DNA from 3 places in the Oceanobacillus sp. FSL W8-0428 genome. Region 2 is predicted to be linked to each of the others. Evidence: riboswitches for the same ligand, from Rfam matches in the RefSeq annotation. Region 2 holds a riboswitch; each other region holds the start of a gene.
What was found. Region 2 has a riboswitch for preQ1 ahead of queC (7-cyano-7-deazaguanine synthase QueC). Riboswitches for the same ligand answer to the same signal wherever they lie in the genome.

Region 1 (8,294 bases), 1.6 Mb from region 2:
AACCCATGATATACCTCCATTATCCCTTCTTATCTTCTATCCTATTAAACTATACATACCTTTTCAATAAATTTCTATCCTTCCTCAAAAATGTTGTTCCTGAGTTATATAGAGAATAAGCAACTATACTACCGGATATATTGGTATTTTTAAGTTATTTCCCAATCATTCCATTAAACAGCATATAAAGCATATTTTTGCTGAAATATACAGTTTGAGAATATTTTTCTTTCTCTGTAACATATTTGTTAACTCATGTTGATTTCATGTAATATTCTTTTTTTAGAGAATAGCGACAATGTTAATCAACATTTTTTATTATCTATTATTTTTTAAGGGGGAGCATTTAGTTGAGAAACAAAATAATACTTATTGGTCTTGCTTTATTTCTATTGCTGCTGGCTGCTTGCGGCGGTTCAGATAATAGTTTAGAAAGCATTCAGGATTCTGGTACGGTCGAAGTCGGTTTTGCAAATGAATCACCTTATGCTTATGAAGAAGATGGTGAATTAAAAGGAGCGGCCGTCGATATTGCCACAGCAGTTTTTGCTGAGCTTGGTGTTGATAATGTAGAAGGTAAATTATCTGACTTCAGTGAGCTGATTCCAGGAGTACAGGCAGGACAGTTTGATGTTGTTACTGCTGGTATGGCTATCCAACCGGACCGCTGTGAAAATGCACTTTTCGGTGAGCCGGAAATGGTATATGGCGAAGGGCTTGTTGTAGAAGCAGGTAATCCATTATCTATTGAAAGCTACAAAGATATTGCAGATAATCCGGATATAACAGTAGTTGTTATGGAAGGAGCTACAGAAATTGAATTTTTAAAATCAGAAGGAGTTGCCGATGACCAAATCATCACTGCATCTGATATTCCTGCAACCTTCTCTGCTATACAAGCAGGACGTGCTGATGCAACAACTGGTACGGAAATGACCGTTCGAATGGCTTTTGAATCTGCTGACACAGAGGATTTAGAAATTGTTGAAAGTTTTGAACAGCCAGAAATAGACGGTGTACCAAGCTATGGTGCAGCTGCATTCAGCCTGGAAAATGAAGAGCTTCGTGATGCATATAACGAAAAATTAGAAGAGTTAAAAGAAGACGGTACTGTTGCTGAATTATTGGAACAAAACGGATTTCATCCAGAAAGCAATTTTGTTGAAGCCGGCTCTGTAACAACGGAGCAAGTATGTCAGGGTGAATATTAATCTTGAAAGTAGATGAAACAGATATTTTCAGACTCCATAGGGCGGTTCCTTCACTAAGGAGCGCCCTATCTTTGTTTTGGCGAGTAATAAAATCCCAGTAAAAATGCACACACAATAATTATTAAGGAGGTATTTACCATTAGTGCAATATTAGAGGTTGCCCCGCAATTATGGCGTGGTATTCAAATAACTGTATCTATTTTATTTGCTTCTGCACTGTTTGCATATGCTATGTCATTTATAGCAGGACTATGCCGACTTTCCAATAATTTTATATTACGAAAATTGACTGGATTTTATGTAGAGGTATTTCGGGGGACATCGTTGATTGTTCAGCTATTCTGGCTGTATTATGCAGTTCCGATGCTATTTGGGATTAATCTGGGTTCAAATTGGTGGATTGGTGTCATTGCAATTGGCCTAAACTATGGCGCATATCTTTCAGAAGTCGTCCGCAGCTCCATTTTATCTGTATCTCAAGGACAGTATGAAGCTGCAACTGCGTTAAATATGTCTTCTTTTCAAAGGATGCGCCTTATTATTTTCCCACAGGCAGTACGTATGATGCTTCCTGAATTCGGTAACTATACCATTCAAATTTTAAAAGGGACCTCTCTTGTCTCTTTAATTGGATTAACGGATATTTTATATTATGGAGATGTAATGCGAAGCACCAGCTTATCTTTATCACCATTGATTTATCTAACTGCACTTATATTCTATTTCATATTAGCCCTTCCGTTAATTTTCCTTACCAGGAAGGCTGAAAAAATTGCTAAAAAGGGGGTAGCTAGCTGATGAACCTGAATTATTGGAGCTGGGATACATTTTTCGATGCGTTACCAGTGGTATTACAAGGGCTTGGGATTACGATTGGACTGACGTTTGCCAGCTACCTTTTTGCCTTAATTTTTGGTTTTTTGTGGACATTCTTACGCCGCGTCCCAAATCGTTTTATTCATTTCATTGTCACTTGGACCATGGAATTTATACGCTCTACGCCTCCACTTGTTCAATTATTTTTTATCTATTACGCCTTACCGGTGATACCTTATATTGGAATATCACTTCACCCATTCGCTTGTGCCGTGTTGGGACTTGGTATACACTTTAGTACGTATATTGGTGAAATTTATCGCTCTGGAATTGAAAATGTGGATAAGGGACAATGGGAGGCTTCTACTGCACTGAATATTTCTACATGGGATAAATGGCGAAGGATTATTCTTCCGCAAGCAATCCCGCCGACCATTCCAATGCTTGGAAATTACTTTATTATTATGTTTAAAGAGGTTCCTCTGGCATCTACCATCGGGGTAGCAGGTATTATGCTGCTTGCCAGATCATATGGTGCGGAAAACTGGTCCTACCTTGAACCGTTAACCATTGTAGGAATCATTTTCTTAGTACTAAGCTACCCTTCTGCAGTGCTGATTAAGAAGTTAGAGAATCGTTTCAACAAAAGATTCGATAAAAATCAAATCATGAAAGACAAAGGAGCAATGCAATAATGGCTGAACCAATCGTTACCTATAAAGATGTTCATAAATCCTTCGGCGATGTAGAAGTGCTGAAAGGAATTGATTTAGATATATACCCGGCTGAAAAAGTAGCTGTCATTGGCCCAAGCGGTTCTGGAAAAACAACCATTATCCGTCTGCTGATGACATTGGAGCAGCCAACAGCGGGCGATATTATCGTGGATGGCCGTAATCTGTGGAAAATGGAGAAGAACGGGAAATGGATTCACGCAAATGAAAATCATTTACGCTCTATTCGCGGAGATATTGGAATGGTATTTCAGCATTTCAATCTGTTTCCACATATGACTATTTTAGAAAATTGTATGACAGCGCCTGTTCATGTGAAAAATGAAGAAAAAAGTGATGTGAAAAAACGTTCCATAGAAATGCTTGAACGTGTAGGACTTGGAGATAAGCTGGATAACTATCCCAGCCAGCTCTCAGGAGGACAGAAGCAGCGTGTAGCTATGGCCCGTGCGCTTGTTATGCGCCCAAAAATTATGCTGTTTGATGAGGTTACCTCAGCACTTGACCCTGAGCTTGTGGGGGAAGTTTTAAATGTCATTCGTGATATTGCAGAAAACGATGATATGGCAATGATTCTTGTCACACATGAAATGGACTTTGCCCTGGATATAGCAGATAAAGTACTCTTCTTAGATGAAGGGGTTATCGCGGAGCAGGGAACTGCAAGTGAAGTTATTGAGCATTCCGAGAATCCCCGCGTACAATCGTTCCTGCAGCGTTTTAGAGGATAAATGAAGAGAATTATACTGCTGAACATTGCTTATAAAAGACCAGCCAGATATTTTTTGCTCTGGCTGGTCTTTTCAATGTATTTATAATCAATACAAGAATTAATCTATCAGATTCTCCTGTTTAAGAAGCCTCCAATAACTCCGCCTGGTTTTTCTCCTCATGCTTTCTAGCTAAGCGGACCAGCAGATACGCAAATGGTGTGTCCATCACTGCAACAATAAACTTCCATATATATTGTGATACAATCATTCCAAGTAAAACTGTTGTCGGGACAATCCCCCAAAAAGCAATTATAATAAATAATATCGTATCAATGAGCTGGCTGGTCATCGTTGATAAACTATTACGCAGCCATAGCTTTTTCCTGCCATGACGATGCTTTAATCTATGAAAAATTGTAACACCTAAGTTCTGGCTGACAAAATAAGAAACCAGACTGGCTAAAATCACGCGGAAACTCCCATTAAAAATTTCTTCAAAAGCAGCCTGTGATTGAAAATCCGCTGCCGGTGGAAGCTGAATCGCAATATAAATAAATATCATAGCAATAATCTGTGTGAAAAATCCGGCTTGAATCGTTTTTCTCGCAGCCTTTTTTCCATAAACCTCGCCAATAACATCCATCATTAAATACGTAATCACATAAACAATCGCTGCAGCCGGCAACACAAAGCTTCCCATTTGAAATAATTTGACCGACAAAACATTGGACAACAATAACAGCCCAACAAAGACAGCATTTAAGTAAATATACATTATCCTGTTCCCTTCTCTCCAAAGGTTCAAGGACCTAACGTTTCCCTCTATCGATTATCTACAGTTTCCGGATACATATCATGCTGCATTAACCGGTCTTCTGCCATCTTTTCAAATTTCGTTCCCGTTTTTCCATAATTACAATATGGATCAATGGAGATTCCTCCGCGTGGCGTAAATTTTCCTCTCACTTCAATATAACGGGGATCCATCAGTTCAATTAAATCATTCATAATGATATTGACACAGTCCTCATGGAAATCACCATGGTTTCGGAAACTGAATAAATATAATTTTAAAGATTTACTCTCTACCATTTTAATATCTGGAATATAGCTGATATAAATTGTTCCAAAATCAGGCTGATTTGTCATTGGACAAAGTGTTGTAAATTCCGGACAGTTTAATTTCACAAAATAATCCCGGTTCGGATGCTGATTATCAAACACCTCTAAAATCTCTGGTGTATAATCAAACGCATATTTCGTTTCTTTATTTCCCAGCAATTCAATTCCTTGCAGATCCTTTTCACTTCTTCCTGCCATGCTGCTCACCTCCTTTTGATATTTTAAGATAAACAAAAAAGCCATGCTCCCAAGGAACACAGCTTGATAATTACAAGTTGTCCTTAGTTTTTTATAGAGGGTTAACGCTAAGAACCTCTGCCTATTGGTTAAAATTAACACTTCATATTATAAGAATGTAGACTCTGAATGTCAATCTTTCTTTTATATTACAAAGTTCCGTATCTTACCTTTCATGCCCGGAGCCTGCTCTACAATTTTATTTCTCCATATCCTCGCCAATAATGCGCACTTCACGTTCTAACTGTACATCAAATTTCTCTTTCACTGTCGCCTGGACAAATTGAATTAATGAAATATATTCTGACGCTGTTGCATTATTTTTATTGACAATAAAACCAGCATGTTTTGTAGAAACTTCCGCTCCACCAATTTGCTGTCCTTGAAGATTACTGTCTTGAATCAGCTTGCCGGCAAAAAAACCGGGCGGCCTCTTAAATACACTGCCGCAAGATGGATATTCCAATGGCTGCTTGGATTCTCTCTTATATGTAAGATCATCCATTACTTCTTTAATTTCTTCCTTGCTTCCGGATTTTAGAGCAAAGGTTGCTTCTAAAACAATATAGCCGTTGTCCGGGATATTACTTGTGCGATAGCTGAGATCCAGCTGATCCGCAGTTAATGACAGCAGCTCTCCATCTTTCGTTACAACTACTGTGCTTTCCAGCGCATCTTTAATTTCTCCGCCGTATGCGCCTGCATTCATATACAGAGCTCCCCCGACAGAACCCGGAATCCCGCATGCAAACTCCAGCCCCGTAAGTTCTTCCTTCAAAGCAAAACGGGAAGCATCAATAATTCTTGCACCACTTTGAGAGATGACCTTATCCCCTTCTCGCCAAATGGACGCCAGCTGTTGAAGGTTCATAACAATTCCCCGGATTCCGCCATCCTTCACGATTAAATTAGAACCATTTCCAAGCATTGTAAATGGTACATTTTCCTGGTTGGCAAAGCGGATAATTGCCTGTACTTCTTCATAAGACGATGGCGTGATATAAAAATCTGCAGCCCCGCCTAATTTTGTATACGTATGTTCTCTTATCGGCTCATTGATTAATACATTATCTTTATTTGTATGTTGAATTAATTGATCGTAGAGATGATGGTATTTATTCATGCTATCATTCCTTTAATTTGCCAAATGATATATATACATTTGGCATTGTTATTCTTTTTTCTGCCACTGTTTAAAAGCAGACATCCCAGTCTCTCCAGCTTTAACTTTCAATAAGGCTGGAGTAATCTATTTTTGATGAATCCTATACTATTGTAGTTGAATCCAATTAATCTTGCCACAAAAAGCTATAAATCAATTTATCAATTTGTGGGCTTTCATGCATAGCACTGTGTGTCAGCTGCGGATCATCAATGATTGTCTCTTTATAATTTTGTTCCGGTATTATATTCCTTAAAGTCTTTACACTTTCCGGCACTGCAACAGTATCTCCTGTACTGGCTATGCTGTACACATTAACATCTGCCGGAAACATATTCTCCCGCAGTACATTTAAAGCGCGGGAATCGGGTTTTAAATCGTCTGCAGCTTCATCCTGATGTAATTCAAAATAACCTTCATTATAAATACCATCAAACGGACTGCCAATTGCAACAAGCTTATTTACTGTTGGATAACCATTCAGCGGATACTCCATCGTATATTTCACTGCCAGAATGCCGCCCATAGAATGGCCAACCAGATTAACCTCCTCTACACGATAGTTTTCCTTTAAGTGCAGGAGCACATTTGCAATCCATTCTGTACTGTTCTGAAAGCTTGCACGGTTGTCTTCCAGAACAATCTGTACAAACGTCGGTGCGTATCTTCCCTTATTTAAATTATAATCAATTATATTCCCATCTTTTTGAACATAGTAAATAAAACCTTTATTACCCCACTGGTACGTATTTTCAAAGCGGTCAAGCATATATCCAAACGAATTTTCCGTTCCTTTATAGCCATGTATAAAAATAGTCGGTGCCCCAGTATATTCTTCTGCCTGCGTTTGATTCTGCTGATAGAAATAAAAACCTGAAGCAGCACCAATCACAATTACTATACTCAAAACAATACCTGCTATCTTCTTTCTCATGTATTTACTTCCCTCAATTTCTTTTGTAAATCTATGTTTGCATTATTAACAAAAATACATAGCTATTATAACATCCTTATCCTGTTAAGACATCTTTTCCGATGAAGAAAAATTGGCAGGTCAAGCCTTAAAAGATACAGATTTACCAGAGCTGGAACCCCTCTTTTCACCAAAACTCACGCTGCAATTTCACTTCTTTTTTATAGTGCAATAAAAAAGCAAATAGAATCTGCTTTTATAAACAGCATTCTATTTGCTATTAATCATTAATGAGCAATTAGTTCATGAACAATCTCATCGGTATCTAAATCAGATGGATAATATGTCGGCCAGTTATCCATTTCTTCTAATAAGGCGTCATTATCATCTCCCATATACAAATGGAAATGCCATGATTCACCAGGAGCAATTCCATGGTCACTAAATTGAATATATCCCGGCAGATTTTCATCCGCTTCTCCTTCTAATTCGAAAATATAACGGACACCGCGGTTTCCAGCTTCATATTCAAGAATTTCATAGCTGTCATAAGCATACGTTCCTGTATGCTCTTCGCCATTTTGGTAAAAAGTAATTTCGTCTCCATCAATGACGATACGCTCTATATCTGTTTCATAGCCAGTTGTATAGTAATCTTTATATTCATCCGCTGTCATATCATCACTTTCTTCTGCTTTATGCTCGAATACTTCATCTAAAGAACCATCTTCTAAATATGGATAGATGGATTGCCAATCACCTTCCCAATCAGCCAATGGACGATCTTCTACCTGTTCGTCTTCAAAATATCCTTCATAGATTTGCTGGCTCTCCTCATCATCTCCATGATGGTGATGATGACCATGCTCATGGTCATCGATTGTAATTTCTGTTACAGGAGACTTAGCAACAGCCTCGTGATCATCACTGTAAAGAACTGCTATAACCTCCTGCCCATCTACTTCTGCGTCACCAATATAAGAGTCCTCAAATTGATCTTCTACCACAGTCCATTCCTCTTCAGAAGAATCACGTATGTACCAATGCCAATGATCCAAGTCCTCTTCCGTTACTGCTTCTAACTTAAAGACATCGCCTGTATGGTAATGGTCGGATAAACCTTCAATTTGTATATTTTCTGGTACATCATCAAAGGAAACAGCTTCATCACCATGATCGTGATCATGCTCTTCTTCTTCATGATTCCCTTCTGCCTCTTCTTGGCTATCTGTTCCTTCCTCCTGGCTGGCTGCTTCGTCATTTCCCGATTGACAGCCGGCTATAAATAGAAAACTAATTAAACCTAAAATAATTCCTAATTGCCAAAACTTCTTCATATAGATGCTCCTTTCATTATACGTAATGATTACGTTTCGTAATGATTAC
Region 2 (8,294 bases):
CTTACCTAATCCTGATTCATTGCCTTTGGTGGGACACAGAGCGCTTGCTGTCTTAGCTTTTGCTGTTGTTTTATGGGTTACAGAAGCGGTTTCTTATCCTGTCAGTGCGGTAATGATAGTCAGTTTATTGGCTGTCCTGATCGGAATATCCCCCACTCTCGAAGACCCGGGAATAATTTATGGAACGAGTCAGGGGCTTGGGATGGCAGTAGAAGGATTTAGTTCTTCTGCCGTATTGCTTGTCGGGGGAGCACTTGTTTTGGCAACGGCTATGGAAATTACCGGGCTTCATAAAAGAATAGCGCTGTATATTATGTCGAAGGTCGGAACAAAGCCTGATGCGCTCGTTTTAGGAACGATTATTGTCAGTTTTGTACTTGCATTGTTCGTGCCAAGTGCCACCGCCCGTGCAGGTACACTTGTACCTATCTTGTTAGGAATTGTTGCTGCATTTGGATTAGCAAAGCAAAGTAAACTGGCAGCATTATTAATGATTACTGCTGTACAATCTATTTCCATTTGGAATATTGGTATAAAAACAGCAGCCGCACAAAATATGGTTGCTCTGGGATTTATGGAATCTGCATTTGGAATTAATGTGACATGGGGAGAATGGTTTCTCTATGCTGCTCCCTGGGCTTTTATTATGTCTATTGTGCTTTATGTTGTTATGGTCAACCTGATAAAGCCGAATATGTCGGAAATGCCAAAAGGAATAAGTATCGGCAAGCAGCTGAATGAGCTTGGAAAAATGAGCAGTAAAGAATGGCGTTTGGTTATTATTGCCGGATTATTATTATTATTCTGGTCTACTGAAGGCATTTTGCATCCTTTAGATTCTACTACGGTTACCATTGTTGCGGTTGCAATTATGCTGACACTAGTTATTGGCATCTTTGCCTGGAAAGAAGTACAGACCAAGGTTCCTTGGGGTACATTGATTGTATTTGCAACGGGAATTTCATTAGGGATTGTTCTGTTAGCAACGGAGGGAGCTACCTGGCTTTCTTCTAATTCATTTGAAATACTTGGTGTGTCTTCCCTGCCTCTGGTTGGTATGATCGCAGTACTTGCTTTATTTAATATTCTGATTCACTTGGGCTTTGCCAGTGCCACCAGCTTAGCATCAGCCTTTATCCCGATTGTTATTGCTTTAGTCGGATCTATGGAGCCGGCAGCCTTTAATGGTCCGGGGCTTGTCCTGATTATGCAGTTTGTTATCAGCTTCGGCTTCTTGTTACCGGTCAGCGCTCCGCAAAATATGCTGGCATATGGTACCGGAACATTTACTTTAAAACAATTTATTAAATCCGGCTTGCCACTTACTGTGATCGGCTACCTGCTTGTTATCCTGTTTAGTGAAACCTATTGGCAGTGGGTTGAATTGTTATAATTAGTGTAAAAGCGATATAAAAGAGATTAAAACTGCTCTTTTACATCTTTTTTCATTTTTTATTTGAATAATTTAAATTTGCATAGGAAAGATAAGTAAGAATATATCAACAGATAAAAGGAGACCAACCATTTATGTATTTCTATAAAGAAGATTTAATCAACATGATTGTTCCAGATAAACCCGACCCGCATGCAGCAAGAGTACTTCAAGAAGCGTTAGGCGGACAATTTGGAGAAATGAGAACTCTGATGCAATTCTCTTTTCAAAGTGCTAACTTCAGAGGGAAAGCCAAGCCTTATCGTGATCTTATCAGAGGGATATTTATAGAAGAATTAAGTCATGTGGAGCTTGTCCAATCCACCATTAACCAGTTATTAAATGATTCTGGAGAGAATATGCCAGGTAATCAGGCATCTGATGGTGCTCCACTGGATGATGTCATTCAGACCGGGGTGAATCCGCATCACTATATTATGGGAGCAAAGGCATCCCTGCCTGTAGATGCTGCTGGTAATCCGTGGAACGGAAGCTGGGTTTACGATCACGGGAACCTGGTTGCGAATTTATTAAATAATGTTGTATTAGAATCAACTGGCGTCCTGCAAAAATCAAGAATTTACGAAATGAGCAGCAACAAGGCTTTAAGAGAGACCATTGCTTTTCTGATTGTTCGTGATAACGCCCATCAAAATGCGTTTGCAAAAGCATTGGAAACATTAGGAGTAGATTGGGGCAAGATATTCCCAGTTCCAAATTATGATTTAAATAAGTACCCGGAATGCCGTAAATATGTTGAAATGGGCTTCCATAATGCTCAATTTAATTTTAGACTGGATGATACACAAATAGGAGAAATATTCCAGGGAACGACCCCAAGCAGAAATGGCGGCGAATTACATGTTACAGAGCCGCCTAAGGGATATCCAGTACCTACTATGCCAGATATGCCAAATGAACATGCGCCGGGCATACATGATTTAAATAATTAATGGTCAGTTACTTATTACATTCACAAAAAGAAAAATGCCTTTATCGGTGTTTTTCTTTTTTTATATTCTTCACAAGTTATATTAACTGCATAAACTCATCACTCAATCAATATGCTGTCTGATACGAACTCTTCACAAGACCTGCCGCCCAATATTTTTCCGCTAATATGCTATAATACTTCATGTAGTTTTAGAAAAGAAAGGGATTTTAATTTTGATTGTTTTATTAACGATGCTTGTTATCGGAATGCTACTTGGGTTTATCGGGGCTGGGGGCGCCGGTTTTATTATTGCCATGCTGAGTGAAGTCTTTGATGTTCCGATACATACAGCACTCGGGACATCCCTGGCAGCAATGGTTTTCACATCGTTATCCGGCACAATCAGCCATCTGAGAGAAAGAAATACGATGTTAAAAATAGGACTGGCAACGGGATTGTTTGGCGGAATTGGTGCCTTTTTTGGATCAAGGCTGGCAGTTTTCATTCCTGAAAGTGATTTAAAATGGTTTACAGCCGGAATGCTTTTTTTATCCGCAATTTTGCTTTGGATTCGTGTCACAGTCGGCTTCGGCAGTTTTGCTACGCAAGCATTTGCAGAGAAAAATCGCTCTTCAAGAAGCAGATTTTGGATGACGGCTGGCGGTATTGGGATTGTGACTGGTTTATTATCTGGTGTCTTCGGTATCGGGTCTACCCCATTTATTCAAATCGGTTTGCTTGTTTTCTTCGGTTTATCGCTTCAACTATCCGCAGGTACAACGATGCTCGTTATTATACCAATCGCATTAGTTGGCGGTATCGGTTATTATACTGTAGGATTTCTCGATCTAAAATTATTTGCAGAGGTCGTTGCAGGAACGATTGTTGGTTCTTATATCGGCGCTAAATTTACAACTCGGTTACATCCGATGGTATTAAAAATCGCCATGGTTGCTGTACCAATGCTCGGCGGGATTATTTTATTGCTTTAGTCTGCCAATACAGAAAAATAAAAAGGATATACCATTCCCCTATCAAAAGGCAGTGGTATACGTCGTCTTTTGACAGGGGCATAGCTATGTAATTCTAAACTGATTTCAAGCCGTTTGTTTTTACCCTGTACATCCACATGGCTTGCAGACTTCCTTCATATATCAGATAACCAGCCTGGATAAGCGAACGGATCCGGTACTCAATCCATAAATCTGAAAAGAATTGATCAGACTTCGTTAATACGCCTCCAACTACTCTTGCTGCATTGATAAAGGTCGCTTCCTCTCCTTCTTGTTCCACACTTTTTATATATTCTATAATCAAGGTATCATCTCTTGTTTCTAATTCATCTATGATTTCCCCTTGCTTCCAGGAACGTACCAAACTGCCACGCTGAAGCAATTCTTCTCCCTCCTGCTCGAAAGTTTGCCGCATTTCTTTTGTTATGTATGAATATGAATGATTATAAAAATGGATTAGCTGTTTCGCATTACAATCACCCGTGGAAAGAATAGCAACTTCTATTTCTTTACCCCTCATATATTCCTGCATTGCGTCAGCGGTATTTACTACCCTCAGCTCCACATCTTTACCATTTAATAAATAGCAGCTGATTCGAAGGCCAATTTGCTCCGAGGTATTTTCACAGGTCCAAATGGTCAGTTTATCGCCATCTTTTATTTCTCCTAATTGCTCCAGCGCTTCTTGATAATCAGATTGATCTGCATGAAAGTTCTGCACCTCCTGAAAACAAGAAGCTTTCCAGGCAAAATGATCCTTGATGCCACAAGGCTGATGAATATTAGTAATTGGCCCTACTGAAAAATCAATTGGAAAGCTGATAATTTGATGATTTTTCTTACGGAATGCGTGCTTTAAAATGCCGGCTGCTGCACTTCCAAATATAAAGTGTTTCATATAATCAATCCTCCGCTAAGATCATTTTATCACAATGCACCATGCTTGATGGATAAGCAACTACATCTTCCCTATTGAATAAAAATTCATAGTATAAGCAACCTTAATAACACATTTTACATAATAACAGCTTTTCTTTCTTTATTTCTATCATTTCAGCCAAGCGGACTCCTTCCTCAAAAATTTCATCGGATTTTAGGTGGGAGGTTTTAATACTTCATCCATGCAGATGTAAATGGCGCTGCAAATATTATGCGAAAAGTTTTCAAAGATGCGTCTCATCACAGCTTTTCCAATATCGGGGCTTTACGAAACCCGGTAACTTTGGTTGTAAGATAAAAGTAGTCTTAGGAGGCAAAGACCAATGGGATAGCGGGGTTGGGTGTTTTCAGCACACCGATGTGTCCACTCCACTGGAGGTTAATCGTCATCTTGAAAGTCGACACCCCAGAAACCCCCACTTCCAATTTCAATAGAAATGAAGTGGCGGGAGTATTCATGAGGACGATTATTTTATTACTGAAGCATCTTTAGTTTTATCAGAAGCCAATATGCAAGACATCATTGAAATTGACGCAGCCGTTTCTTAGGTAGACGATTTAAAAACGGAAAATTATATTAAACACTTAGAGGGACTTGGACTGGAAATGGAATAGTTATGTTACTCATGTAGAAGTTTCTAATTTCTCTCTGCCTATAGGAGTTTTTAAAAATGAATACTTGAGAAGTCAGACTGACTTCTCAAGTATTATCAGAGTCTTACCATTGACCTGGATCAACTTTCTATTTTGTTAAAAGTAAAAATAACAGATTCTCTACAGAAATTTAACTTATGATAATGAACATGATTTTATAAATATGCCCGTAAAGATTTTTATACTTTCTCTCATAACAATAAAGGTGCTTTACCGTAACAAATTATATTATTATCCGTGAAATTCCCTTTTTTTACTACACCCCACGTTTATTTCCCCAAACTAACGCATGCACCTGCGGCAGAACACGAACCCGATTCAACACTGTAGATGCCACTACTTCATTAATTAGCCATTCATACTTATTTAATAAATGCCGGGATAATTGCTGCGGCTCTGCTTCCTCTAAATCATCATTTCCTACCTGCATGAAAAAAGCAAGCTCCGGATAGCGCTGATGTACTTTTTCAGCATAATGAAGATCTTCTTTATCAAAAATTACAACCTTTAAGCTGGTATGTTTTAATCGTTCATTTGCTTTAAGTTGATGGATGATATCATCAAGCTTCTCCCAGTTTGTTTTCATATTAGAGCTTGGCGGTTTTGGAGAAATGGTCAGATCATCAATTTTTATAAACCAATCCTGATAACTACTCCCCTGTGTTTCCAGGGCGACCTCGATATTATTTTTCTGTAGCAAATCGATCAGGTTATCAATAGCAGATAACAAAGCTGGATTCCCGCCTGAAATCGTCACATGATCAAATTGATTGCCGCCTATTTCTTTCAGCCGCTGCCAAATCTCTTCACTCGTCATCTGAACAATATCTTCTTTGGCGCTTCCATCCCATGTAAATGAGGAATCGCACCATGCACATCGATAATCACATCCAGCTGTCCTTACAAACATCGTTTTACGTCCCACTACCATTCCTTCCCCTTGGATCGTAGGTCCGAATATCTCTAAAACAGGTATTTTACGCATGATAAATCCACTCCCGTCTGGCCTCAGCATAACTCGTCGGCGTTTCAAACAGCCGGACAAGTTCTACTTTACAATCGTTAGGCAGGTCACGGATTGCTTCTTCCATTTGTTCAAAAATCCAGACGACCATATTTTCTGCAGTTGTATTCATTTTTGGTAATGTTTCATTTAAATAACGATGATCTAAAAATACTTCAATCTTGTCCTTCCAAATCTTTTTTATATCGGAGAAATCAATAACTAAGCCGATTTCATCAACAAAACCGCTGATACCGAATATAACTTTATAGGTATGCCCGTGAAGATTTTTACACTTTCCCTCATAACAATGAAGATGGTGTGCCGCATCGAATGTAAATTCTTTACTTACCATTACTCGTTTTTGATGGTAGGCTAAATGCTCTCTTTGAATATCTTCATCCAGTTTTTGCAGTTCTTCAACAATACGAAACCCGAACATTATTGATTCACCTCCTGCCTTCTTGCCAGATATTGATCTAACCCTCGCTGGCGCAATTGGCATGCCGGACACTCTCCGCACCCGGCCCCTCTTATTCCGTTATAGCAGGTTAGTGTTCTCTCTCTGATATAATCGAAGACTTGCAGCCCGTCCGCCATTTCCCATGTTTCTGCTTTGTCCAGCCACATTAATGGAGTGTGAATAACAAAATCTTCGTCCATTGACAAATTTAATGTGACATTTAAAGACTTAGTAAAGATATCACGGCAATCCGGATATCCGCTAAAATCTGTCTCACATACACCGGTAATAATATGCTTTGCATTGATTTGCTTAGCTAAAATTGCTGCAAATGAAAGAAACAGTAAATTTCTTCCCGGGACAAATGTATTTGGTAATTTTCCTTCCTCTTCGGCATTTTCCACTTCTATATCCGCCCTTGTCAGAGCATTAGGAGCTAATTGATTCAGTAATGACATATCCAGGATATGATGTCTCAACCCTTGCTCTTCAGCAATTTCCCTGGCGACTTCAATCTCCAGGCTATGACGTTGATTGTAATCAAAGGTCACTAATTCCACATGCTCGAACTTTTCTAATGCCCAAAATAAGCAGGTAGTGCTATCCTGGCCACCGCTAAATACAACTACTGCGCGCTTATTATTTTTTCCCATAAAAAAATCCCCTTTCCAATCTGAAAAAGAGAATCCTATACACCCAGAAAATATAAAAAACCATACCTAAGGCTCGGTATGGTTATCCTTAGTTTTTTATAGAGGGTGTTAGCTAGAACCTCTTCTACTTCGTTTCGTAGATTTTATTAATGTTGATTACAAATGGCAGTATAACATATTTTTCCTGATGATGTTACCATTTTTACAAATGTTGAATTATTTTTCAACAGCTAATACAGTCTTACAGCGAATGATATCTGTTCTTTCGGGCATAGCAAATGCTCCCTTTATCATCTGAGAGAATTTTAATTATTTCTCTGTTCACAATAAAGGGAGTATATATTACCTATGACAATACAAATATTTTTGTTTCAATCAAAAGTATATGTTATTTTTTCTCACGAATACCCATAAGTGTATTCGCTCCAGTAGGCCAATTCTCTTTTGGCAATCTAGGAAATTGATTAATCCGCACATCAACTGTATCTGGAAACGGCGCAGGGCGCCCTGATATCTGGTCCATTCCCATTACCATCTGTTCACTGGTTGCCACAGTCGTATTTTCTTCATTTTTCATTTCAAACCAAAGATGCATACGCTTTTCATCCTTGTTCAAAACAGTAACATTTGTATGCAGTTCTTCATTTTCATGTGCTTCTTTTAAATATTTAATATGCGCTTCCAGGGTAAATATAGTATAAGCGTTTGCTTTTCTTCCTTCTTCATCGAGTCCAATTTCATCCATCAAGGCATCCAGGCTGCGGCTGAAAATCAAAGCATAATATGCATCATTCAAATGGCCATTATAATCTACCCATTCGGGCAATACACGGCCCTTCCATATTTGCTTACTTTCTATCATAGGAAAGCAGCCTTTCTGCCGGCCAGAAACCTTCTTCCTCTAAAAGCCCCATCAGTTTAATCAAGAAGCGGTCACGACGATGCTCCAGATCTTCAATTGGTACATCTCCGCTTTGCTCTGCAGTTCCTGAAATAACTTTTTCACTTAATTCTTCGGTCAATTCTGGGGCTACCAAGCGAGTCCACGGAAGCTTCAAAGCAGGACCAAACTGTTCAAGCATGTGCTTCATACCGTCTTTACCACCAGCTAAATGAAGTGTCAAAAATGGTCCCATCAAAGCCCAGCGCAGACCAGGTCCATACACAATCGCCTTATCCACTTCTTCAGTTGTGGCAACGCCA
Region 3 (8,294 bases), 1.8 Mb from region 2:
AAAACTTGGTTTTGACCGGAAACAGATTACGGCAATCGGTTATTCGAACGGTGCTAATATTGCCGGGAGTCTTTTATTCCATTATAAAGATTCCTTACAAAAAGCAATCCTGCATCATCCGATGGTTCCCAGAAAAGGGATTGACCTTCCGGATTTAACTGGAACAAAAGTATTTATTGCCGCTGGTGATAACGATCCGATGTGTCCTCCGGAAGAAGCAGAGGAATTACAGCAATTGTTGACAAACGGCGGGGCTGATGTCGATCTTCACTGGGAGAGTAACGGGCATCAACTGACAATGAATGAAGTTAAAGCAGCAGCAAGCTGGTACGCGAATTAAAAAGAAGGAGAGTTTGTTCTCCTTCTTTTTAATTTCTTATAATAATATAGATTGTATACAATACATAGATGAGGGCTAATATAATTCCTTCTCTTCTCCCAATTCGGAAGCTTGTCCGCGAAAAAATTAACAAAAGTATCGTCAATACTACCATTATCCAGATATCTGTGAAGATCACAGGATTGATGGCTAAAGGAGAAATCAGAGATGCTGCGCCAAGAACAAATAAGATATTAAAAATCCCGCTGCCAACAACATTTCCTAAGGCAATTTCACTTTCATTTTTTAGTGCTGCTGAGATAGAGGTAACTAATTCAGGTAATGAGGTTCCTATTGCAACAATAGTCAAACCAACTAAAGCTTCACTCATTCCCCATGACAAAGCAATTTCCGTAGCATTGGACACAACAAATTGCCCCCCAAGAATAATTGCTGCCAATCCGAGCAGAGTAATAAAGGTACTCTTTCCCCACTTTACATTTGAATCTTTAATGGCTTTGGTTTCTTTTCTGCTTTTCAAACCGACCTCAATAATGTAATACATAAAAATCGCTAGAAACAGAAAGAAAATGATTCCATCACTTCTGCTGAGGATATTTTCTGTCGATCCCTGAAGCAGTACATCACTCCCTAGTGCAAACAAAGCTACTGCCGCCAATAATGCAAAAGGAATCTGTTTGACAATCATTTCATTTTGAACCTGAAGCGGGTAAATAGCTGCTGCCAATCCAACAACCAGTGTAATATTAAAGATATTGCTTCCAACTACGTTTCCTACTGCTACATCGGCTGTTCCCTGGACAGCCGCAATAATACTCACCGTTGCTTCTGGCGCACTTGTCCCTAAGGCTACAATCGTTAATCCAATTAAAATCGGCGGAACACGCAAAAGCTGTGCAATATTGGAGGAACCATCCACAAACCAGTCTGCTCCTTTCACTAACAATGAAAATCCGATAATTAATAAGACATATTCCATGAGTCTACTCCCCATCTCTCCCTGCATTTGTGTTTTTTATTCTACCGTAATTGTATTTTCCTATCCACTATTTTCATGTAGATATTTCTTACTTTGCTGAACCCAATATAAAAATTTGATTTCCTGCAGGGTCCTTTACCATTCCTTCATCAACTGAATAGCCTAAAGCTTTCAGTCTTTCCATTGCTTTGTCTGCCTCTTCTTTAACAGGATATACTATTGTAAAAAACTTCAATCCGACTTCATTTTGATCTGGTACCGGCGCCCCTTCTCCATTCCACGTATTTATTGCAATATGATGATGATAACCGCTATCAGATAAAAAGGAAGCTCCAGGATAAACGGTTACTTCTTGAAAGCCTAATCCTTCTACATAGAACTCCTTTGCTTTTGACAAATCATTCACATGTAAATGAATATGTCCAATAAGGGTTTCTTCAGGCATGCCATTCCACTCCTCTGTTGCTAGTTCGAGAAGTCCATCTGCATCAAGCGGTTCTGTGCTCATTTGTACAGATTCTTCTGACCAGCTCCAGCTTTCAGATAATCGGTCTCTCGCTACTTCAATCCCATTTCCATCCGGATCTGAGAAATAGAGTGCTTCACTGACTAAGTGATCAGAAGCACCTAATTGCAGCGTATATCTTCTCCCCTCCTGCAAAAGATATTTTAAAAATACTGCCAGGTCTTTTCGTTCCGGCAGAAGAATAGCAAAATGATAGAGCCCTGTTGTTCTTCTTTGTTTTGACACAACTCCTTCAGGCTGCTCCAGAGTAATTAAAGCCTTCTTGCTGTCTGCCGAAAGTACTGCTTTATTATCTGTTTTCCGCATTATTCTAAAGCCCAAAAAATCTTGATAAAATTGAATAGAACGTTGTAAATCTGTTACCTGTATAGTTATATCTGATACGTATATTGTCTGTTCGTCAAAAAATTTCTTTTCCATTTATAATAGTCACCTTTCCGGTTTTATATTTCACTAAAAATAATAAACTTACTTTATGTAACTAATTATAAATGAGTGAAGTCCAGCGGTCAAAAATGTTTTCTCGTTCAGATTATTTAACTTCTGTTTAAATTAATAACTCAACTTTCGCACCTGAGAATAAGCGTCTATACCTTCCTATTCCATTATGAACATGTTCTTCATTATCCTGCTTGCATGTTGTTAAATCATCCTTCTATTGAAATGAAAATTGGATGAAATTGCTGCAATAGCAATTCATATTGTGGAGATTTGACCAATGACGAGAAAAACAATAAACACGACTACTATTTACACTATAAATAGTATAAAACGATTGTTTTCCAATTCAAATACTGATATGATAAGCGTTGCATGACGTGGTTCGTAACCATCCCACGCTAAAAAACTAGGAGGAAAACAAAATATGAATATAAAAACACTTGTGGTTAACGGGATTATCGCAGCGCTATATGTTGCTCTATCCTTGCTGGTCTCTCCCGTTGCATTCGGAGCGATTCAATTTCGAATATCAGAGATGTTTAACCATTTAATTATCTTTGATAAACGTTACTTTTTCGGAATTACAATTGGTGTATTTGCATCTAATTTATTTTCAATGGCAGGCGGGCTCGATCTCTTATTCGGGACAGCACATACTGCTATATCGTTAGGAATTATTATTTTCTTAAAGAAATATATTAAAAATACACTCACACTGTTATTCCTGAATACATTGATTTTCAGCTTTAATATGTTTATTATCGCTTTTATGCTAAAGATTGCTTTAAACTTACCATTCCTGCTTACATGGCTTACAACAGGAGCCAGTGAATTAATTGTATTGCTGATTGGTATCCCGATTTTCTATACTTTATATAAACGGATACATTTTGATAAAATAATATAGAATCGAGAATAAGACGGTGGATCATCCATCGTCTTTTTAATAATTGAAATCCAGATAACCCTTTTTAACTATACTAATGAGTATAATCAGATCACCTCTTTATAAATATCATTTTTTGTAAATTATCATTTTGAAGGGAAGGATTAATATGATTATCAGAAATCAGGACGAGCATTTTATTTTTATAGCACAGCCAGACCATGCTCTTTTATCAGGAGAATTTTTAAAACATCTGGACTCCAGTTATTTGGAGCATGCTCCTTACAAAGATTCTGTTATTTATGCTGCTTATCAGCACGACTGTGGCTGGAAAGCATTTGACAAGCAGCCCTTTTGGAATGATCAGGCTAATCAGCCTTATTCATTTATTGATTTTCCAACCATTCCAAAAACCGTATTATACACGCAGGGTATTGAACAGGTTCAGGAGAAGGATAGCTACGCTGCTTTACTTTGCAGTGAACATTATAAACGTTTCCTGATAAAATCCTCTCTCCCTGAAGCGGAAGCATTTGTTCAACAGGAAGCAAAGCGTCAGGAATGGTTAATCAGTACCATGAAGGATTTTGATAAGCAAAGCTTTGAAGCTGACTATACACTGTTACAGTTTTCCGATAACTTGTCCCTGTTTGTTTGCATGAACGAGGCCGGAGCAGAGGATAAAGACCTGCATCCTTTTTTCAAAGAAGGGTTATCCTTATCAAACAGTGCTTCTAAATTACCATCTGACTATTCCATTGGCTGGACAGGCAGAGATGCCATTGCTATAGATCCTTTTCCGTTTTCATCAGATTTCTCTGTCACTTTAACATACAAGTGTGTTCAAAAAGCAGCAATTCAACAGCAAGGATTAATTGCTGCTTATGAGCATGCTCCAATTTTAGCAGAAACAATTTGGATAAATGCCCGTAATTAATCACTTTTTTACGGAAATAAGGCCGGGAGTGCTCCTGACCTTATTTCCTGCCAAATCAAAAAGGACCAGACACATCTGGCCCCTTAAAGTCAAGCCTAAGTGTAAGTTCACTCTCCCCAAACATAAGGTGTTTCCTGATACACATAATAATTCAACCAATTGGAAAATAGTAAGCTGCAATGACTCTTCCAGCGATGCTTTGGAAGTTTGTCCGGATCATTATTTGGATAATAGTTTTCTGGTAATGCTGTGTCAACACCGCGGGCATGATCTCTTTCATATTCTTCTTTTAACGTTGTCGCCGTGTATTCTAAATGACCTGTTGCCATAATATGCTTCCCATCCTTAGATGCAAGTAAAAACACCCCTGCATCATCGGACACAGCTAATAGTTGCAAGTCAGGATGATTATCAATTTCTTCCAAAGATACTGTGGTATAGCGCGAATGCGGTGCTAAGAATATTTCATCAAATCCTCTTACCAGACGTTCTTTCGGTGCTAATACCTCATGTTCAAAAACTCCAAAACATTTTTGCGGGAGGGCATGCTTATCAATGCCATAATGATGATATAAAGCTGCCTGCGCTCCCCAGCAAATATGAAGTGTAGATGTAACATGATCATTCGTCCACTCCATAATTTCTTGCAGTTCCTCCCAATAATCAACATCTGTAAAGGAAAGATGCTCTACCGGGGACCCTGTAATAATCATACCGTCAAATGTTTTATCCCGAACCTCTTCAAAGGTCTTATAAAATGTATCCAGGTGGTTCTGACTTGTTGTTTTTGATTCATGTGAAGCCATTCGCAAAAAAGAAATACGCACTTGTAATGGGGTATTCCCAAGGTATCTTAACAATTGCGTTTCAGTCTTTTGTTTTTCAGGCATCAAATTGAGGATAAGAATACTCAGCGGACGAATTTCCTGTGAATCCGCGCGCTGTTCATCCATCACAAAGATATTTTCCTCTTCTAAAATCTCTTTTGCTGGCAGCTCTCTTGGAATTTTAATCGGCATTGTCTGACCTCCATCCACTTTTCTGCTTTATTAATTTCAAACGATCTTTTTTGAAAGATATGCTTTTCTCCCAAATTATTAGTCTATTTCTTATTGTAAAGGCTTGCTGAAAAAGTTCAACCCTTCTTTTCAGCAAAATAAGCAAATATTTATTCTAATCTTGGATGAAGAATCTGCACCTGACGCATACTTTTTAAAATTAATAGCAGCTGCTCGGCCATGTAATTCGTACTATAGCTAAAATTATTTTCCGCCCATTCAAATATCATACCAATAATTGCATTCACAAAGAAGCTAGCCTGCAAAGCCTGATTCGGCTGATTTGCTTCCTTTTTTATTTTCGTTAAATCATGAATGGTTAAGTTCTTTAATACCTTGAAAATCTTTGTCTGAAAATAAGTCAGTTTATCTGTCCGCAGCATTAATGCATAAAAGCCTTGAAATTTTTCCACATGTTCAAAAATTTTAACCGTGGAAGCGGTAAGTTTATCCAGATTGAATATACGCTTCTCTTTATAAGGCATACGATAGGATTGAATTAAATCTTCTATAATATCCTCTGTTAACTCTAATAAGATATCTGTTTGTGATTTATAATGCTTATAAAAAGTTCCTCTATTCAAATCTGCACGTTCCACGATATCTGTTACCGTAATTTTATTAAACTCCTTTTCCTCTATTAATTGAATAAGCGCATTTCGCATCGCTTTTTTTGACTTGCTAATTCGTCGATCTTCAGAATTTAACATGGATAGATTACCCCCAAATTTAGTAATTAGACAAATACATATGGAAGTGTTGATAAACATACATTTTAATCATTTTTTGTATATTGTTAACAAGATATCCCTATTATAAGATGGATAGGAAACAGATACAATTTTTTGCAGGAGGGGTAAAAATGAAATTAAAAGACAAAGTAGCCATTGTAACCGGAGCAGCTTCCGGTATGGGGAAAGCGATTGCAGAATTATATGGCAGGGAAGGCTGTAAAGTGATTGCTGCAGATTTGAACCTGCAAGGGGCAGAAGAAACCGTTCAATCCATTACAAATAATAGAGGTACAGCCAAAGCAATTAAAGTAAACATCGCTGAACTGGAAGACATCGAAAATATGATTGATGCAGCAGTCTCTGAATTCGGAACGCTTGATATCTTAGTGAACAACGCTGGTATTATGGATGGTATGGAAGCAGCCGGCGATATTGATGATAAAAAATGGGATCTAATTTTTGATGTAAATACGAAAGGAGTTATGCGTGCCATTCGCAAAGCAATTCCTATTTTCCTTGAAAAAGGGAAAGGCAACATTATTAACACCGCTTCTACAGGAGGATTAAATGGGGCTCATGCTGGTGCTGCATATGTCGCATCAAAGCATGCTGTTGTAGGCTTAACGAAAAATACAGGCTTTATGTATGCGAAGGAAGGTATTCGCTGCAATGCAATTGCTCCAGGCGGTGTAGCAACAAATATTACTTCCTCTGTATCCGATTTTAATCAATTTGGAGCGAGCCGGACACAGTTAGCGCAGGCCATGATGCCTAGAGTCGGACAACCAGAAGAAATTGCACAGGTAGCGTTATTCTTAGCTTCAGATGAATCCAGCTTTGTCAATGGAACTGTTATTACTGCAGATGCCGGCTGGACAGCAGCTTTTTAGTTTGTACTTTTACGGATTCAGATATCCTTTCTGCATCCGTTTTTATTTTGATCAGAAACACAGCCTTCTTACAAATAGTACCCCTCTGCTTCCGTTAAACTGCTCTCATCTCCCCATTGATAATTCCCTGCTCATTTTCATTTCTTAAGACGGAATGATTCTGACGGAAATTGATAAAAAATCCTTTTTTGATACGGTTAATTTCATCTGGATTGGCAATGCTAATAAGAAGAAATTTATGAAGGAAATGAGGCTCAACACATGTCTGAAAAAGAAAAATCCACCAGTCAAACAAATATTGAAAATGATAATACTTTAACCACCCGTCAAGGTCATCCCGTAACTAACAACCAAAATATCCGTACCGTCAGCAACCGTGGCCCTGCTACATTGGAGAATTATGATTTTATTGAAAAAATAAGTCATTTTGATCGTGAGAAAATCCCAGAACGTATTGTGCATGCACGCGGTGCCGGAGCACATGGCTATTTTGAAACCTATGGAACAGTTGGTAATGACCCTGTTTCCAAGTACACAAGAGCAAAGGTTTTCCAGGATAAAGGGAAGCAGACACCTGTATTTGTCCGTTTCTCAACAGTAGTTCATGGAAACCATTCTCCGGAGACAGTACGTGACCCGCGCGGTTTTGCTGTTAAATTTTACACAGAGGATGGCAACTGGGATCTGGTCGGCAATAACATCAAAATTTTCTTTATCCGTGATGCAATGAAGTTTCCTGATATGATTCATGCTTTCCGTCCGGATCCAGTAACAAATATTCAAGATTCCGAGCGCTTCTTTGATTTTTGCTCCAGCTCTCCCGAGTCCTTTCATATGGTAACCTTTATCTACTCACCATGGGGGATTCCTGCAAACTATCGGATGATGCAGGGGTCAGGCGTAAACACCTATAAATGGGTCAATCAGGATGGAGAAGCTGTTCTCGTGAAATACCATTGGGAACCAAAGCAGGGGATTAAAAATTTAACCACCAAAGAAGCTGCTGAAATCCAGGGTGAGAATTTTAATCATGCTACCCAGGATCTATATGATGCGATTGAAAAAGGCGATTATCCAGAATGGGAGCTGCTGGTACAAATTATGTCAGACGACGATCATCCAGAGCTTGATTTCGACCCGTTAGATGACACAAAATTATGGCCGGAGGATAAATTCCCATGGCTTCCGGTAGGAAAAATGGTACTTAATAAAAATCCGGAAAATTATTTCACTGAAGTTGAACAGGCATCATTCGGAACCGGTGTATTAGTTGACGGGCTGGACTTTTCCGATGACAAAATGCTTCAGGGGCGTACTTTTTCTTACTCCGATACACAGCGCTACCGTGTTGGAGCTAACTATTTGCAGGTTCCGATTAATGCAGCCAAAAAACGGGTTGCTACCAATCAGGAAGGTGGACAGTTACGTCAGCAAAACGACAAAGCTCCCGGTCAAAATCCACATGTTAATTACGAGCCGTCCGTGCTTGGCGGACTGGAGGAA

Region 1: linked by a shared signal. The riboswitch ahead of queF (preQ(1) synthase) and the one ahead of queC (7-cyano-7-deazaguanine synthase QueC) in region 2 are both predicted to bind preQ1.
Region 3: linked by a shared signal. The riboswitch ahead of MKY30_RS10745 (QueT transporter family protein) and the one ahead of queC (7-cyano-7-deazaguanine synthase QueC) in region 2 are both predicted to bind preQ1.

The regions. Positions count from the first base shown of each region.
Region 1 is NZ_JBBORB010000001.1:2,445,550-2,453,843, reverse strand. It holds gene ytzI (YtzI protein) at 1-7, opposite strand, end outside; gene ehuB (ectoine/hydroxyectoine ABC transporter substrate-binding protein EhuB) at 351-1,211, shown strand; gene MKY30_RS11505 (amino acid ABC transporter permease) at 1,350-2,009, shown strand; gene ehuD (ectoine/hydroxyectoine ABC transporter permease subunit EhuD) at 2,009-2,722, shown strand; gene ehuA (ectoine/hydroxyectoine ABC transporter ATP-binding protein EhuA) at 2,722-3,492, shown strand; gene MKY30_RS11490 (queuosine precursor transporter) at 3,614-4,249, opposite strand; gene queF (preQ(1) synthase) at 4,297-4,794, opposite strand; PreQ1 riboswitch class I at 4,872-4,918, opposite strand; gene murB (UDP-N-acetylmuramate dehydrogenase) at 5,033-5,956, opposite strand; gene MKY30_RS11475 (alpha/beta fold hydrolase) at 6,123-6,929, opposite strand; gene MKY30_RS11470 (metal-binding protein ZinT) at 7,196-8,245, opposite strand.
Region 2 is NZ_JBBORB010000001.1:4,050,786-4,059,079, forward strand. It holds gene MKY30_RS19410 (DASS family sodium-coupled anion symporter) at 1-1,393, shown strand, start outside; gene MKY30_RS19415 (manganese catalase family protein) at 1,528-2,385, shown strand; gene MKY30_RS19420 (sulfite exporter TauE/SafE family protein) at 2,618-3,358, shown strand; gene MKY30_RS19425 (DUF1835 domain-containing protein) at 3,453-4,277, opposite strand; gene queE (7-carboxy-7-deazaguanine synthase QueE) at 5,229-5,957, opposite strand; gene queD (6-carboxytetrahydropterin synthase QueD) at 5,950-6,417, opposite strand; gene queC (7-cyano-7-deazaguanine synthase QueC) at 6,417-7,091, opposite strand; PreQ1 riboswitch class I at 7,174-7,219, opposite strand; gene MKY30_RS19445 (thioesterase family protein) at 7,480-7,953, opposite strand; gene MKY30_RS19450 (3-hydroxyacyl-CoA dehydrogenase NAD-binding domain-containing protein) at 7,940-8,294, opposite strand, start outside.
Region 3 is NZ_JBBORB010000001.1:2,295,715-2,304,008, reverse strand. It holds gene MKY30_RS10760 (alpha/beta hydrolase) at 1-340, shown strand, start outside; gene MKY30_RS10755 (calcium/sodium antiporter) at 369-1,319, opposite strand; gene MKY30_RS10750 (VOC family protein) at 1,408-2,265, opposite strand; PreQ1 riboswitch class I at 2,658-2,702, shown strand; gene MKY30_RS10745 (QueT transporter family protein) at 2,711-3,193, shown strand; gene MKY30_RS10740 (DUF3891 family protein) at 3,342-4,109, shown strand; gene metA (homoserine O-acetyltransferase MetA) at 4,217-5,128, opposite strand; gene MKY30_RS10730 (TetR/AcrR family transcriptional regulator) at 5,278-5,877, opposite strand; gene MKY30_RS10725 (SDR family oxidoreductase) at 6,030-6,791, shown strand; gene MKY30_RS10720 (catalase) at 7,053-8,294, shown strand, end outside.